Regions from separate parts of the Stenotrophomonas sp. YJH_SMC_79 genome, predicted to be linked through region 1. Evidence: riboswitches for the same ligand, from Rfam matches in the RefSeq annotation. Region 1 holds a riboswitch; the other holds the start of a gene.
The links. A riboswitch is a leader RNA that binds a small molecule or an ion and turns the genes downstream of it on or off. The one in region 1 is predicted to bind glycine.

Region 1 (7,521 bases):
CGGCCTGCCAGGCCGCACTGTCGCCCTATGCCGAAGACGCCGCGCGCAGCGATGACGAACTTGCAGACGGGATGTCACCGGCTGCAGCGGACGAGTACGTCGGCCTCATCGCATCCGTGCGCGAAGCGCTGAAGATGTGTGGACGCACCGCCAACGGCAAGGAGAACAGCCCATGAGCACCGCACCGCAGGATCGTCCGCAGCTCAGCGATGCGCAGCTGCGCACGCTGGCCTACTTCGCCATCGGCGTGGCGTCCGAGGGCAGCAACGCCGGCCGCAACGTGGCCTACCAGCTGTCCTTTGCCGGCAACATCAGCGGCAATGTCATGACGCCGGTGGGCAACAGTGGTTTTTCCATCGGCACGCTGCAGACCGATCTGGGCCAGCACCCGGAGGTGGCGACCCAGCTGGTGGACGCCTATCAGCGCTGGGCGCGCCCGCAGCAGCCCTCGCTGGAGCTTGATGCACGCCAGCGGCAGCAGACGGTTTCCGACCTGCAGCGCGATGGCGACGGCATCAGGGCACAGAATGGGCGCGCATTGGATGGGACCGTCCGCGGACATCTGAACACCTTCCTTGCATCCAGCGACGGCGTTGCGTTCGTGCATGCACACGATGTCAGCCAGGTCGACCGACTGCTCCGCCACGGCGATGGCCGCCGGGATCCTGGCGGCGCGATGCAGCAGCTGCGCGGCACGGACCTGTACCAGCATGCGTCGCTGGATGACCAGGCCAAGCTCGCCACCATGCTGATGAAGCTGGAGAACCAGGCAGGGTTGAGCCGCTATCCTGGCGTTCTGCGGTCGATTGCCAGCGGCGATCTGGCCAGCGTGGATGACGTCAAGACACGGATCGACGGCATGCTTCCCAACCGCGTCGTACGCGGCAGGGAACAGCCCGACTACCTGGAAAGCGGCGTGGAGCACGCCCTGAAGGGCACCGAGGTCTTCAACCGGTTGCGAGCCGCAGGGCCAGGCAATCCGATGCGCGATGTGTTCGTCGGTGTCTCCGCCGACCCGCTGGCCAGCCCGGTGGCGCTGGCTGCCGATCGCGCACACCCCGAGGCCCTGCATCGCTACGAAGTGGTCAAGACCCTGTTCCTGCAGAACACCGAGGCACCGGCCTACCTCGATGCCCTGCAACACGGGCGCTCACATGCCTGGGGCCGCCCGCAGGCGGCCGGCAACTCGCCGGCCACCGCCGGCCTGTACGCCTCCGGCGATGATCTGGTGATCTGGAACCGGGACGGTCGCGGCCACGCTTTCATCGATGGCCAGTGGTCCACCGTGCCGCGTGCGGAACTGCATCGCCAGCAGAATGCCGACGGCTCCATCGACCTCAACCGCGCCCCGCGCAACGGGATGCCCGAACAGCTGCTGCACGTCGAACCCGCACAACCGGAGCGACGGCGTGCCGCGCTTTCCGACCCGCTGCTGCAACAGGCCGAGGAGGCGGTGCGGCGCCTGGAAGACAGCCGGGCCCAGCCTTTCGGCGAAAACGCGCAACGCCTTGCAGCCAGCTCGACCTGCCTGGCCCGCGAGGCCGGGCTGACACGCATCGACCATGTCGTGCTGGGCGCCTCGCCTTCGCAGGATGGCAGGGCGGAAACGCTCTTCGTCGTGCAGGGCGATCCGTCCGACCCGGCCCATCTCAGGGCACAGATGCCGGCCGCGCAGGCATTTGCCACCCCCGTGGACACGTCATTGGCGCAGTTGCAGACGATGAATGACGCCCACCGACAGTCCGATGCGCGCTCCCGGCAGGAGGAGCTGGATCACCAGAGCACCCTGTCCCAGCAGGCCCGGTCAGTCTGATCCGCGCCCATGCAACGGTCGGGGCGGGCAGTACCCTTCGGCCCGCGCCGTGCCGGCGATCTGCCGTGACGACCAGTGCCGGGTGATCCAGATGGTCAGTGCTGCCGAGCTCAGGTGCCAGCGCAGCATGCTGTGGCGTGGATGGTGGCCGAGGTGGACGCGTGCGATCCAGGAGGCTTCGAGCTCGACATCCGGCACGTTCACCTTCGTATTCACCCCCACGTGGCGCGCCGTGAATCGCCATGGATCCATCGGTACGTGGTGGGCATAGGTCGCAGCACCACACGCGCCGCCGCTCCGCGCGGAATCGACGGGTTGCGGCCGGCCCTCGGCCGCGACCAATCCCAGCAGATACAGCAGGCCCGGCAGCAGGGCCAGGAAGGTCAACAGCAGAAACAGCGCGATCCACGCCCGGCCCGCCGCACGCATCGGTCACTGCGCCTTCGGCTTCGGGTACCACAACGCGTTGACGATGACCCAGCGCTGCTCGAAGCGCCCCATGTGGAAGTAGTCGACGAACCACGGTGTTTCCAGCCGCACCGAGGCGGCGTTGCCGGTCACATCCAGTACCGTGCAGCGGCGGTCCCATTGCTCCTTCGGGGTCTTCAGCGCGCCCTGCTTCGTCAGTGAGACCAGTTCTTCCTTGGACATCCGGCGCAGTCCAAGGCGCTCATCGGGTGTATCACCGAGGACCGCGCGCTTGGCCAGGTCCGGGTGCAGGGACCGGGCGACGCGCTGTGGGTCCGCCTCCAGCTGGCCGTCGACGTAGTCATGGCAGGTGGCTTCGATGGCCGCGATGGTGGCCGGGTCGGCGGCGGGGCTTGTGGCTGCGGAAAGGGCGAACAGCAGGGCGATCGTGGACATCCGGGTCTCCGGCGCTGAGGGCTGGGCGATCATGGCACGTGCAAGCCGCATCCAGGCATGGCGTGGATCTACGGCATCAGGCGCATTTCGTCGGCGCCCAGCTGCATGTACATGAACGCAGCGGCTTCTTCAGACATGGGCTGCCCCTGCGGGAAGCTGTCCAACCAGACGGTGATGCGCGCATGGCGCCCCGCCAGCGCATCCGCCAATGCCTGCTTTTCCGCGTCAGTGGCACGCTCCTGCATTTCGTTGCGAAGCATGTCATCGCCGATCCCCCACTTTTCCGCGAACGGGATCAGATCGACCAGATCGGGAGGGACCCGGTCACGACGCAGGTGGATCGGTTCGGGTGTGCTCGGGCCGTACGCGGCCAGCTCAGCGGCGGTGCCGATCTGCCCATGCTGCAGTGGCGGTGGCGACGGTGCCTGGGTGCAGGCCAGAAGGGCCACGCAGGCAGTCAACAGCAGTATCCCGCGGTTCTTCATCGGACGGATCCATGTGTCGATGGGTGTGGCGATCATGGCACGTGCAAGCCGCATCCAGGCATGGCGTGGATCTACCGTAGAGCCGAGCCCATGCCCGGGTCCTGCAACGGGCAGACGGAACAGCAGCCGAGCGCGGGCTCGGCTACAGAAGTCCGGCGTCCAGGGCCTGCAGCCAGGCCAGCTTGCGTTCGCGCGGCTGCTGCTTGAGTTGCCATTCGGCGCGCGAGGCGGCGGAACGGTCCGGGTATTCGCGCACGGCCAGCACGCGCAGTGGCGGCCGCGCCCGTGTGTAGCGCGCGCCCTTGCCCGCCTGGTGGGCGGCGAAGCGTGCGTCCACGTCGGTGCTGATACCTGCGTAATAGCTGCCATCGCGGCATTCGAGCAGGTACAGGAACCACGGGCGGGGGGACGGGGCCATGCCGGGATTATGCCGTGCTGCACTGCAGCGGATATACTGGCGGCCGAATGCAGGAGAGAGGCGCCGCGCTGGCGCCCGCCGAAGGCGCAGGCTCCCATGATCGCTCAGGCCGGTGGGCTGGAATCCCACCAACCATGCATTCGACTCGCCGAGCTGGAGAGAGGTCACCGGGCATGCCCGGGACGATCCGCCGAAGGGGCACGCGGCCCACGCCGCTGAACTCTCAGGCAAAAGGACAGCGGGAGCGGCACCGGTCATCGTCATCCCGTCATTGCGCAGGCAGTGGCGGTAGTCGCGCATGGCCGGCCCCACCGCGCCCGGAGCCTGCCCCATGCTGCTGTCCATCATCTACCTGATCGCCATTTCCGCTGAAGCCATGACCGGCGCGCTGTCCGCCGGCCGCCGCCGCATGGACCTTTTCGGCGTGGTCATGATCGCCTGCGTCACCGCCCTTGGTGGTGGTTCGCTGCGCGACATCCTGCTCGGCCACTACCCGCTGGGCTGGGTGAAGCATCCCGAGTACCTGGGCTTCACCGTGTGCGCGGCGCTGATCGCTACCTGGGTGGCGCGCTGGATGCACCACTTCCGCCGCACCTTCCTGGTGCTGGACGGGCTGGGCCTGATCGCCTTCACCCTGATCGGCTGCTCGATCGCACGCGAGGCCGGCCATGCCACACCCATCGTACTGATTGCCGGCATGCTGACCGGTGCGTTCGGTGGCGTGCTCCGCGACATCCTCTGCAACGAAGTACCGCTGATCTTCCAGAAGGAGCTGTACGCGATCATCGCGCTGCTGACCGGCGCGGCGTACCTGTTGCTGCTGCACTGGGGCGTGGCCGACGCCACCGCGATCCTGTGCTGCCTCGGCGGCGGCTTCGCCCTGCGCCTGCTGGCGATCCACTACCGCTGGGAAATGCCGAAGTTCGTCTATCACGACGAAGTGCATTGATGGTTTGACGGTGGTGCCGGCCGCTGGCCGGCAACACTGCATACGCCCGCAGATTCCAGCAGGTTGCCGGCCAGCGGCCGGCACCACCGATTGCGTTGCATGACCAAGGTCACGCGGCGACGGTTCGCGTAAACCGCTACCATTGGCACCCCGTCGCACGCGCGACGGCATCCAGCCACGCCGCGCCCGCGGCCCCGCCAGACACTCCCTCCCCGCTGCCCGTGGTGCCCGTGAACGCGCCGACGGGCCCGCATGTCCCTGCGCGCGCAGGGCGCAGGATGCCCCATGTCTGTCGCCGAAAATTCCCGCTTCCGCCGTGCCCGCTCGTTGTGGGCGGTGCTGGCCCTTGCCCTCGTCGCCGTTCTGGCGTGGTGGCTGTGGCCCCGGAACGACGCCGGCAGCCGCGACGATGCACCGGGCAAGACGGTGCCGGTACGCGTGGCGCGCGCCAGTGCCGAGCCGCTGGTGCTGCGCCTGAAGGCGGTGGGTACGGTCACCCCGCTGCACAGCGTGGTGGTGCGCAGCCGCGTGGATGGCGAACTGCTGCGCCTGCACTTCCAGGAAGGGCAGCAGGTGAACGCCGGCGACCTGCTGGCGCAGATCGACCCACGCCCGTATGAAGTGAAGCTGGCGCAGGCCCAGGGCACCCAGCAGCAGAACCTGGCCGAGCTGGAAAACGCCGAACGGCAGCTGCAGCGCTACCGCGAACTGCAGAAGCAGAACTACGTGTCCGGGCAGGAACTGAGCGACCAGCAGAGCAAGGTGCGCCAGCTGCAGGGCCGCCGGCTCAGCGACCAGGCGTCTGTTGATGAAGCACGCCTGCAGCTGCAGTACACCCGCATCACCGCGCCGGTCAGTGGCCGCGTCGGGCTGCGGCGGTTGGACGTGGGCAACCTGGTACGCGCCAGCGATGCCGAAGGCCTGGTGACGCTGGCGCAGACTGCACCGATCAGCGTGCTGTTCACCGTGCCCGAACCCGAGCTGCCTGCACTGCTCGATGCCGTGCAGGCGCAACCGTCGCTGGCGGTGGAAACCTGGGACCGCGAAGAACGCCGGCAGCTGGCGCGCGGCTCGCTGTCCAGCCTCGACAACCGCATCGATACCACCACCGGCACGCTGAAGCTGCGTGCGCACTTCGACAACCACGATCTGGCGCTGTTCCCCAACCAGTTCGTCAACGTACGCCTGCAGCTGGGCGAGCAGCCCGCCCTGCTGATTCCCGATGCCGCCGTACAGTTCGGCAGCCAGGGCAACTACGTGCATGTCGTCGGCAAGGACAACACGGCGCAGCGGCGCGTGGTAGTGCTCGGCCCGGCCGATGACGGCCGCGTGGCCGTGCGTTCGGGCTTGGCCGCAGGTGACCAGGTGGTGATCGAAGGCATCGACGGACTGGAAGACGGCACGGCGGTGGAGATCATCGCCGGGGAGGCCGCGACCAAGGCCGGCGCATGAACCTCTCGCGTCCGTTCATCCTCAGGCCTGTCGCCACCACGCTGCTGATGGTGGCGCTGCTGCTGTCCGGCGTGCTGGCCTATCGCCTGCTGCCGGTGGCTGCACTGCCACAGGTCGACTACCCGATCATCCAGATCACCACGCTGTACCCGGGTGCCAGCCCGGAACTGACCACACGCACGATCACTGCGCCGCTGGAGCGCCAGCTCGGGCAGATTCCCGGCCTGAAGCAGTTGTCGTCGACCAGTTCCGGCGGTGCGTCGGTGATCACCCTGCAGTTCGGACTGGACGTCCCGCTGGGCGTAGCCGAACAGGACGTGCAGGCCGCGATCAACGCCGCCGGTAGCTTCCTGCCCGGCGACCTGCCCGTGCCGCCGGTCTACCGCAAGGTCAATCCGGCCGATACGCCGATCCTGACCCTGGCGGTGACCTCGCAGGGCCTGTCGCTGCCGCAGGTGCATGACCTGGTGGATACGCGCATCGCGCAGCGCCTGGCGCAGCTGCCCGGTGTCGGCCTGGTCAGCCTGGCCGGTGGCCAGCGCCCTGCCGTGCGTATCCAGGTCAATCCGGCGGCACTGGCCGCCAACGGCCTGGGCATGGACCACATCCGCACCGCCATCGCCGCCGCCAACGTCAATCTGCCCAAAGGCAGTTTCGATGGCCCGATCCGCGCGGTGATGCTCGATGCCAACGACCAGATGCGCAGCGTGGATGAGTACCGTGCCCTGGTACTGGCCTGGCGCGACGGTGCGCCGCTGCGGCTGGGCGACGTGGCCACCATCACCGATGGCGCCGAGAACCGCCAGTTGGCCGCCTGGAGCGGCACCATGCCGGCAGTGCTGGTGAACATCCAGCGCCAGCCCGGCGCCAACGTGATCGCCGTGGTCGAGCAGGTGCGCGCGTTGCTGCCACAACTGCAGGCCACGCTGCCGGCCGGCGTGCAGATGAACGTGCTGAGCGACCGCACCGAATCGATCCGCGCGTCGGTGCGCGGCGTGCAGAAGGAACTGGTGCTGGCCATCGGCCTGGTGGTGTTGGTCACGTGGGTATTCCTGCGCAACCTGCCGGCCACACTCATTCCCAGCGTCGCGGTACCGCTGTCGCTGATCGGTACCTTCGCAGTGATGCTGCTGGCCGGCTATTCACTCAACAACCTCACGCTGATGGCGCTGACCATCGCTACCGGCTTCGTGGTGGACGACGCCATCGTGATGCTGGAGAACATTGCCCGCCATCTGGAAGAAGGTGAAAGCCCGCGCGAAGCCGCGCTGAAGGGGGCGGCCGAGATCGGCTTCACCCTGGTGTCGCTGACCGTTTCACTGATCGCGGTGCTGATCCCGCTGCTGTTCATGGCCGACCTGGTGGGCGCGCTGTTCCATGAATTCGCGGTGACACTGGCGGTAGCCATCGGCATCTCGCTGCTGGTCTCGCTGACGCTGACGCCGATGCTGTGCGCGCGGTTCCTGAAGCCGCACGCGAAGACCGCGCATGCGCCCGATGTGTTCGACCGCATCATCGCCCTCTACGACCGACAACTGCG
Region 2 (7,521 bases), on a different contig from region 1:
GCACTGCTGGTTGTCGTTTTTGCCTTCGGTGGCACCGAGATCGTCGCCGTTGCGGCGGCAGAGACTGAAGATCCGGAGCGCAGCATCGCCCGTGCCATCCGCACCGTGGCGTGGCGCATCCTGGTGTTCTACATCGGCTCGCTGAGCGTGATCATCGCCGTCGTGCCGTGGACCAGCGAAGCGTTGAAGTCGCCGTTCGCCGCCGTGCTGGACATTGCGCGTATTCCTGGCGCCGGCACCGCCATCACCCTGATTGCGGTGATCGCGCTGCTGTCGGCACTCAATGCCAACCTCTACGGCGCCTCGCGCATGATGTATTCACTGGCGCAGCGCCGCGAAGCGCCGGCGGTGCTGGGCTGGACCGATCCGCGCCAGGTGCCGGTGATTGCCGTGCTGGCCAGCGTGCTGTTCGGTTTCGCCGCCACGGTGATGGAACTGCTGTTCCCGGACCGGGTGCTGCCGGTGCTGCTGAACATCGTCGGTTCCACCTGCCTGCTGGTGTGGACGCTGTCGCTGGTCTCGCAACTGGTGTTGCGCCGCCGCGCGGATCGCCTGGGTACCCGGCTGCCGTTCCGCATGGCCGGTTTCCCGTGGCTGACGGTGTGCGCGCTGGCGATCCTGGCGTTGATCTTCGGCCTGCTGCTGAGCGAGTCGCATACCCGCCTGCAGTTCCTGTCGATGGTGGCGCTGACCGCCACCATCGCCGCCGGCAGCGCCATCGCCCGGCGCATGCGCGAGGCCTGATCCTGTAGAGCCGACCCTATGGTCGGCTGCTGTTCGCGCAGACGTCAGCCGAGCATGGGCTCGGCTCTACAGAAGGCATACATCCGCCGTGCCATCCTGATCGTGTGGGCCGTCAGCGGCCCGTTGACCAGGAGTACCGCATGCTGCGCAGTCGCCCCTTCCTGATGTTCACCGGCCAGGCCGAGGCCGCCCTGGCCCTGTACGCCGAGGCCTTCGCCGATTTCCGCCTGCTGGCAATGCAGCGCCATCCGGACGGCGCCGGTGCCGGCGTGCCCGGGCAGGTCCGCCAGGCCATTTTCCTGCTCGGTGGCACCCACTACCTGTGCTTCGACAGCCTGGACGTGCACGATTTCACCTTCTCGCCGTCGATCTCGCTGTTCGTGGAGTGCTCCGGCGCCGAACAGTTCGAGCGTGCCGCGCGCGTGCTGGGCGAGGGCGGTCACTGGTTGATGCCGGTGGGCGATTACGATTTCAGCAACCGCTACGGCTGGGTGCAGGACCGCTTCGGGGTGTCGTGGCAGTTGAGCCTGGGGCAGATGCCGGATCCGTGATCGGATTGTTGTGGGTGTGGATCTTGGTCCATGAGCCCTTATGAAAACGGCCCGCTTGCGCGGGCCGTTCTCATTTCCGATGGATCGCAGGCTTACGCCTCGACTTCATCATCCTTGTAGGCGTCGACCGGGATGCAGGCGCACATCACGTTCTTGTCGCCGTACACGTTGTCGACGCGTGCCACCGGCGGCCAGTACTTGCTCTGCTTCAGGCTGGCCAACGGGAATGCAGCCAGTTCACGCGGGTAGGCGTGGGTCCACTCGCTGGCGGTCACCGCGGTCGCAGTGTGCGGCGCGTTCTTCAACGGGTTGTCCTCGCGGTCCAGGCGGCCGTCTTCGATCGCGGTGATTTCCTCGCGGATCTGGATCATCGCGCTGATGAAGCGATCCAGTTCGTGCAGCGATTCGCTCTCGGTCGGCTCGACCATCAGCGTACCTGCCACCGGGAAGCTCAGGGTCGGGGCATGGAAGCCGAAGTCGATCAGGCGCTTGGCCACGTCCTCGGCGCCGATGCCGCTGGTCTTCTCCAGCGGACGTACGTCGAGGATGCACTCATGCGCCACCAGGCCATTGCGGCCGGTGTACAGGGTCTTGAAGTGCGGGGCCAGGCGCTTGGCGATGTAGTTGGCGTTGAGCTGCGCGACCTGGGTGGCCTTGCGCAGGCCTTCGCGGCCCATCATCGCGATGTACATCCAGCTGATCGGCAGGATCGAGGCGCTGCCGAAGCTGGCCGCGCTGACCATGCCGACCGGGCCGTTGTCACCCAGCTTGCCCGGCAGGAACGGGGCCAGGTGCTCCTTGACGGCGCACGGGCCGACGCCGGGGCCGCCGCCGCCGTGCGGGATGCAGAAGGTCTTGTGCAGGTTCAGGTGCGAAACGTCCGACCCCCACTTGCCCGGCTTGGCCACGCCGACCAGGGCGTTCATGTTGGCGCCGTCGGTGTACACCTGGCCGCCGTGCTGGTGGATGATCTCGCAGATCTCGACCACTTCCTCCTCGAACACGCCATGCGTGGACGGGTAGGTCATCATGATCGCGGCCAGGCGGTCGCTGTATTTCTCGGCGTTGAGGCGGATGTCCTCGACGTCGACGTTGCCGTTGGCATCGGTCTTGGTGACCACGACCTTCATGCCGCACATCTGTGCCGAGGCCGGGTTGGTGCCGTGCGCCGAGTCCGGGATCAGGCAGATGTCGCGGTGGCCTTCACCGCGCGAGCGGTGGTAGGCGCGGATCGCCAGCAGCCCGGCGTACTCGCCCTGTGCGCCGGAATTCGGCTGCAGGCTGACCGCGTCGTAGCCGGTGCATTCGACCAGCATCGCTTCCAGCGTGTCGATCAGTTCCTTGTAACCCAGCGCCTGGTCGGCCGGCACCAGCGGGTGGATCTGCGAGAACTCCGGCCAGGTCACCGGGATCATCTCGGCGGTGGCGTTGAGCTTCATGGTGCACGAACCCAGCGGGATCATCGTGCGGTCCATCGCCAGGTCCTTGTCGGCCAGCGAACGCAGGTAACGCAGCAGTTCGTGCTCGCTGTGGTGGGTGTTGAACACCGGGTGGGTCAGGAACGCGGACTGGCGCAGCAGGCCGGCCGGCAGCGCGTCGGCGGTGCTGGCATCCAGCGCGTCGACGTCCAGCGAGGCACCGAACACCGCAGCCACGGCGACGATGTCGGCGCGGGTGGTGGTCTCGTCCAGACTGATGCCGACCGAGTCGCTGTCGATCGCGCGCAGGTTGTAACCGGCGGCGCGTGCCTTGGCATGGATTTCATCGGCATGCACGCCGGTGACGTGCAGGGTGTCGAAGAAGTCGCCACCGACCTGCACGCCGGCATTGCGCAGCGCTGCGGCCAGGATCGAGGCCAGTCGATGGGTGCGGCGGGCAATGCGGGTCAGGCCTTCCGGGCCGTGGTAAACGGCGTACATCGAGGCCATCACCGCCAGCAGCACCTGCGCGGTACAGATGTTGGAGGTGGCCTTCTCGCGGCGGATGTGCTGTTCGCGGGTCTGCAGGGTCAGGCGGTAGGCCGGGTTGCCCTGGGCATCGATCGAAACGCCGATCAGGCGGCCTGGCATCGAGCGCTTGTAGGCGTCACGGCAGGCCATGAAGGCGGCGTGCGGGCCACCGAAGCCGAACGGCACGCCGAAACGCTGGCTGTTGCCGACCACGATGTCCGCGCCCCATTCGCCCGGGGCAGCCAGCAGGGTCAGGGCCAGCAGGTCGGTGGCCACGGCCACCAGGCCGCCGCGTGCGTGCACGGCATCGACCAGCGCCTTGTAGTCGCCGACCTGGCCGAAGGTGTCCGGATACTGCAGCAGCAGGCCGAAGGCTTCTGCTTCCAGCGCTTCGGCCGGGGTGCCGACGCGCAGCACGATGCCCATGGGCTCGGCGCGGGTACGCAGCAGTTCCAGGGTCTGCGGGTGCACGGCGTCGTGCACGAAGAAGGTGTCCGACTTCGACTTGGCCGAACGCTTGGCCAGGGTCATCGCTTCGGCGGCGGCGGTGGCTTCGTCCAGCAGCGAGGCGTTGGCGATTTCCATGCCGGTCAGGTCGGCGCACAGGGTCTGGAAGTTGATCAGCGCTTCCATGCGGCCCTGCGAGATTTCCGCCTGGTACGGGGTGTAGGCGGTGTACCACGCCGGGTTTTCCAGGATGTTGCGCAGGATCACGTTCGGCGTGTGGGTACCGTAGTAACCCTGGCCGATGAAGCTGCGCAGCACGGTGTTCTTGTCGGCGATCGCACGGATCTTCGCCAGTGCCTGCACTTCGGTCATCGACTCCGGCAGTGCCAGCGGTGCCGGCGACTTGATCTTGGCCGGCACGATGGCGTCGGTCATCGCATCCAGCGACGCGTGGCCGACGACGTCGAGCATCTGCGCGATCTCGGCGTCGTTGGGGCCGATGTGGCGCTCGACGAACGCGTTGTGGTGCTCGAGCTCACGCAGGGAAGGGGTGTTCTGGGACATGGCGAAGGATCCGTCAGGAAAGGGCACACGCACGGGCACAAGCCGCCGGTCGGCGGTCTGCGGGGCGCCCCTCTGTCCTTTTGCCTGAGAGTTTAAAAGCGCGGCGGACCGCAGCTTCGTGCCCCTTCGGCGCCGGATCGAACCGGTCTCTCCAGAGTTGTGTTACGGGTGGTATCGGGCCTGAGCGATTACGGGCGTTGCGCCTTCGGCAGCGGTGTTCCGCTTCTCCCACCGTGTTGCCCGCCGATTATAGCCCGTTGCGGGCGCGGCGGCCGCCTTCGGTCCTGGAGGCCGCGCCTGAATGGCCGATGGCCCGTCCGTGCGTTTTGTGCACTGCTGCATGGCATCAGGCGCAATCCCCACCTATGATGGGCGGATACCCGAATTCATCTGGCGCCGTCCCTGCTGCAGGGGACCGGCGCCCGCCGTGCGTGCCGCGCATGGCCCTGCCGGACGCCTTTCCCATGACCGCCGCTGTTGCTCCCTCCACCCGCCGCATGGCCCTGCTGCTCGCCGGCCTGGCCATGTTCGGTCCGTTCTCGATCGACACCATCTTCCCGGCGTTCCCGCAGCTGGCCCAGCGCCTGGCGGTGGACGAAGTGGCGGTGCAGCAGACCATCAGTGTGTACCTGCTGTTCTACGGTCTGATGAGCCTGGCGCACGGCCCGCTGTCCGATGCCTGGGGCCGCAAGCGGGTGATCCTGGGCGGCCTGGTGGTGTTCGTCGGCGCCTCGGTCGGCTGTGCGCTGTCCACCGACCTGACCACGCTGCTGGCGTTCCGCGCGCTGCAGGGCCTGTCTGCGGGTGTCGGCATGATTGTCGGCCGCGCGGTGATCCGCGACCTGTACCACGGCCACGATGCGCAGCGGCTGATGAGCCAGGTGTCGATGCTGTTCGGCATCGCTCCGGCGATCGCACCGATCATCGGCGGCTGGATCCTGCTCAGTGGCGCCGGCTGGCCGCTGATCTTCTGGTTCCTGGTGGTGTTCGGGCTGGTGCTGCTGGCGGCCACCGCGCGCTTCCTGCCGGAAACCCATCCGGTCGAGGCACGGGTACCGCTGTCGCCGCGCGTGCTGCTGCGTGACTATGTGCGCATCGGCTTCAACCCGCGCTTCCTGCGCCTGGCGCTGGCTGGCAGCATCGGTTTCGGCGGCATCTTCCTGTACATCTCCTCGGCACCGGTGTTCGTGATGCAGCACCTGCATCTGGGCGAGGGCGGCTTCGCCTGGCTGTTCATTCCCACCATCGGCGGCATGACCACCGGCTCGTTCCTGTCCGGGCGCATGGCCGGGCACACCACGCCCACACGCCAGGTCGCCATCGGTTTCAGCCTGTGCGCGCTGTCGGCGCTGCTGAATGTCGGCTACGTGGCGCTGTCGCCGCAGTTCGTGCTGCCGTGGGCGGTGCTGCCGATCTTCCTGGGCGGCATGGGCATGTCGCTGATCTTCCCGATCCTGGCCCTGGCGGTGCTGGACATGTACCCGCACCAGCGTGGCCTGGCATCGTCCCTGCAGGCCTTCGTGCAGCTGATGATCAGCACGGTGGTGGCTGGCGTGGTGTCGCCGCTGCTCAGTGCCAGCCCGCTGCACCTGGCACTGGGCCAGGCTGCATTCTTCGGCGCCGGATTCGTGTTCTGGTACTGGGAGCACCAGCGCGAGCGCGCGGCGCAGGCAGTCTGCACGGGCCATTGAGCAGTGCGCAGGGGTAGGGCGGGCCGCGCTGTCTCCAACGCTTGCGGCCAGGAACGACCGGACTAGGCTGGGGACTCCAGCCAGCCGGTGCGTGGATGCACGACAGCCAGCCGATCCGATGTCGTTGCATGAGGTTCCCCCATGGCTGCGCAGCAGACCTATCGCCTGTTCGAGGTGGCGCTGAAGGAGCGCCGCGTTCTTTCCCCTTCCCTTGACCGCATGGTGTTCACCGGTGCCGACGTGGCACGGATGAAGACCGAAGGCCCGGACCAGCGCATCAAGGTGTTCTTCCCCTTGCCCGGCCAGGACGTGCCGCAGGTCCCCAGCGGTGAAGACTGGTATCCACGCTATCGCGCGCTGCCGGACGACCAGCGCCCGCCGATGCGCACCTACACCATCCGCCAGCTGCGTGCCGAGCAGGGCGAGGTCGACGTTGATTTCGTGCTGCATGGCGAAACCGGGCCGGCCTCGCGCTGGGCCATCCGCGCGCGGCCGGGCGACCGCGTAGTGCTGCTGGCCCCCGATGCGGACTGTGCCGACAGCAGCGAAGGCTGGGAATGGAAGCCGCCGGCGGGTGTCGGCCAGGTGCTGCTGGTGGCGGATGAAACCGCGCTACCGGCGGTAGCCGGCATTCTCGAGGAACTGGCCGCGCTGGCCGATCCGCCACGCACGCTGGCGCTGCTGGAGGTCGCCCAGGCCGGGGATGCGGTGCCGTTGAAGGCCCCGGACACGGCCGAGCTGGTCTGGCTGCCACGCGGGCAGGCGGCCTACGGACAGCCTCTGTTGCAGGCGGTGCAGGCGCGCCTGGCAGCGGCCTCGAGCGTGGCCGCAGGCGACGAGCTGGAAGAGATCGACATTGACGCGCAGATCCTGTGGGAGCAGGCCGATGCCAGCGTGGCCGGGCCGCTGTATGCCTGGGTGGCAGGCGAGGCGGGGTCGGTGATGGCGGTCCGTCGCCATCTGGTCCGCGACTGCGGGCTGGACCGCCGCGCGATCACCTTCATGGGCTACTGGCGGCACGGCAAAGTGCTGGACTGAGGGGTGTGAAGCGGTGCTGCGGGCGGGGTGCGCTATCCTTGCGCCCCCCTTTCGCAGCGGTACCGCACCATGTCCACCAGCTCCAAGACCCGCCGCGACCAGCGCCGTCGCCAGGAAAAGCAGGCCGCCAACAAGGCCGCTGCCCAGGCCTCGCCGGTGGAGCCGCATGCGGAACTGCGCGATGCGCAGCGCACCCTGCTGGCCGGTGTCGTGCGCCGCGACGGCGAATGGGTGCTGGGCATGGATGGCCGCATTGCCGGCCACAGCGAAAGCGCCGCACAGGTGCTGGCGCTGATCATGCAGGCCGGTGAGCTGCACGAACGCAATGGCACGCCGGTGCGCCTGATGTACTCCGACGCGCTGCGCGATGCCGCACAGGCCGAAGCCAGGGAGAAGGGCCAGACCTTCGAGGAATTCAAGGCCGAGTTGGCCGCTGCGATGGCGGCCAAGAAGAACAGCTGATCGCTGTTGCGGTAGAGCCGGCCGCTGGCCGGCTGCCAGACGCATTTCCACCGTGCAGTTGCCGGCCAGCGGCCG

Region 2: linked by a shared signal. The riboswitch ahead of gcvP (aminomethyl-transferring glycine dehydrogenase) and the one ahead of AC5P57_RS13320 (trimeric intracellular cation channel family protein) in region 1 are both predicted to bind glycine.

Annotation. Positions count from the first base shown of each region.
Region 1 covers NZ_JCAFRK010000003.1:492,345-499,865, reverse strand. The annotation lists gene AC5P57_RS13350 (hypothetical protein) at 1-176, shown strand, start outside; gene AC5P57_RS13345 (XVIPCD domain-containing protein) at 173-1,813, shown strand; gene AC5P57_RS13340 (hypothetical protein) at 1,805-2,242, opposite strand; gene AC5P57_RS13335 (nuclear transport factor 2 family protein) at 2,246-2,677, opposite strand; gene AC5P57_RS13330 (hypothetical protein) at 2,746-3,162, opposite strand; gene AC5P57_RS13325 (GIY-YIG nuclease family protein) at 3,305-3,580, opposite strand; glycine riboswitch at 3,621-3,710, shown strand; glycine riboswitch at 3,724-3,827, shown strand; gene AC5P57_RS13320 (trimeric intracellular cation channel family protein) at 3,912-4,529, shown strand; gene AC5P57_RS13315 (MdtA/MuxA family multidrug efflux RND transporter periplasmic adaptor subunit) at 4,815-5,981, shown strand; gene AC5P57_RS13310 (multidrug efflux RND transporter permease subunit) at 5,978-7,521, shown strand, end outside.
Region 2 covers NZ_JCAFRK010000002.1:282,993-290,513, forward strand. The annotation lists gene AC5P57_RS08095 (amino acid permease) at 1-744, shown strand, start outside; gene AC5P57_RS08100 (VOC family protein) at 885-1,295, shown strand; gene gcvP (aminomethyl-transferring glycine dehydrogenase) at 1,388-4,255, opposite strand; glycine riboswitch at 4,318-4,420, opposite strand; gene AC5P57_RS08110 (multidrug effflux MFS transporter) at 4,720-5,946, shown strand; gene AC5P57_RS08115 (siderophore-interacting protein) at 6,088-6,984, shown strand; gene AC5P57_RS08120 (hypothetical protein) at 7,054-7,446, shown strand.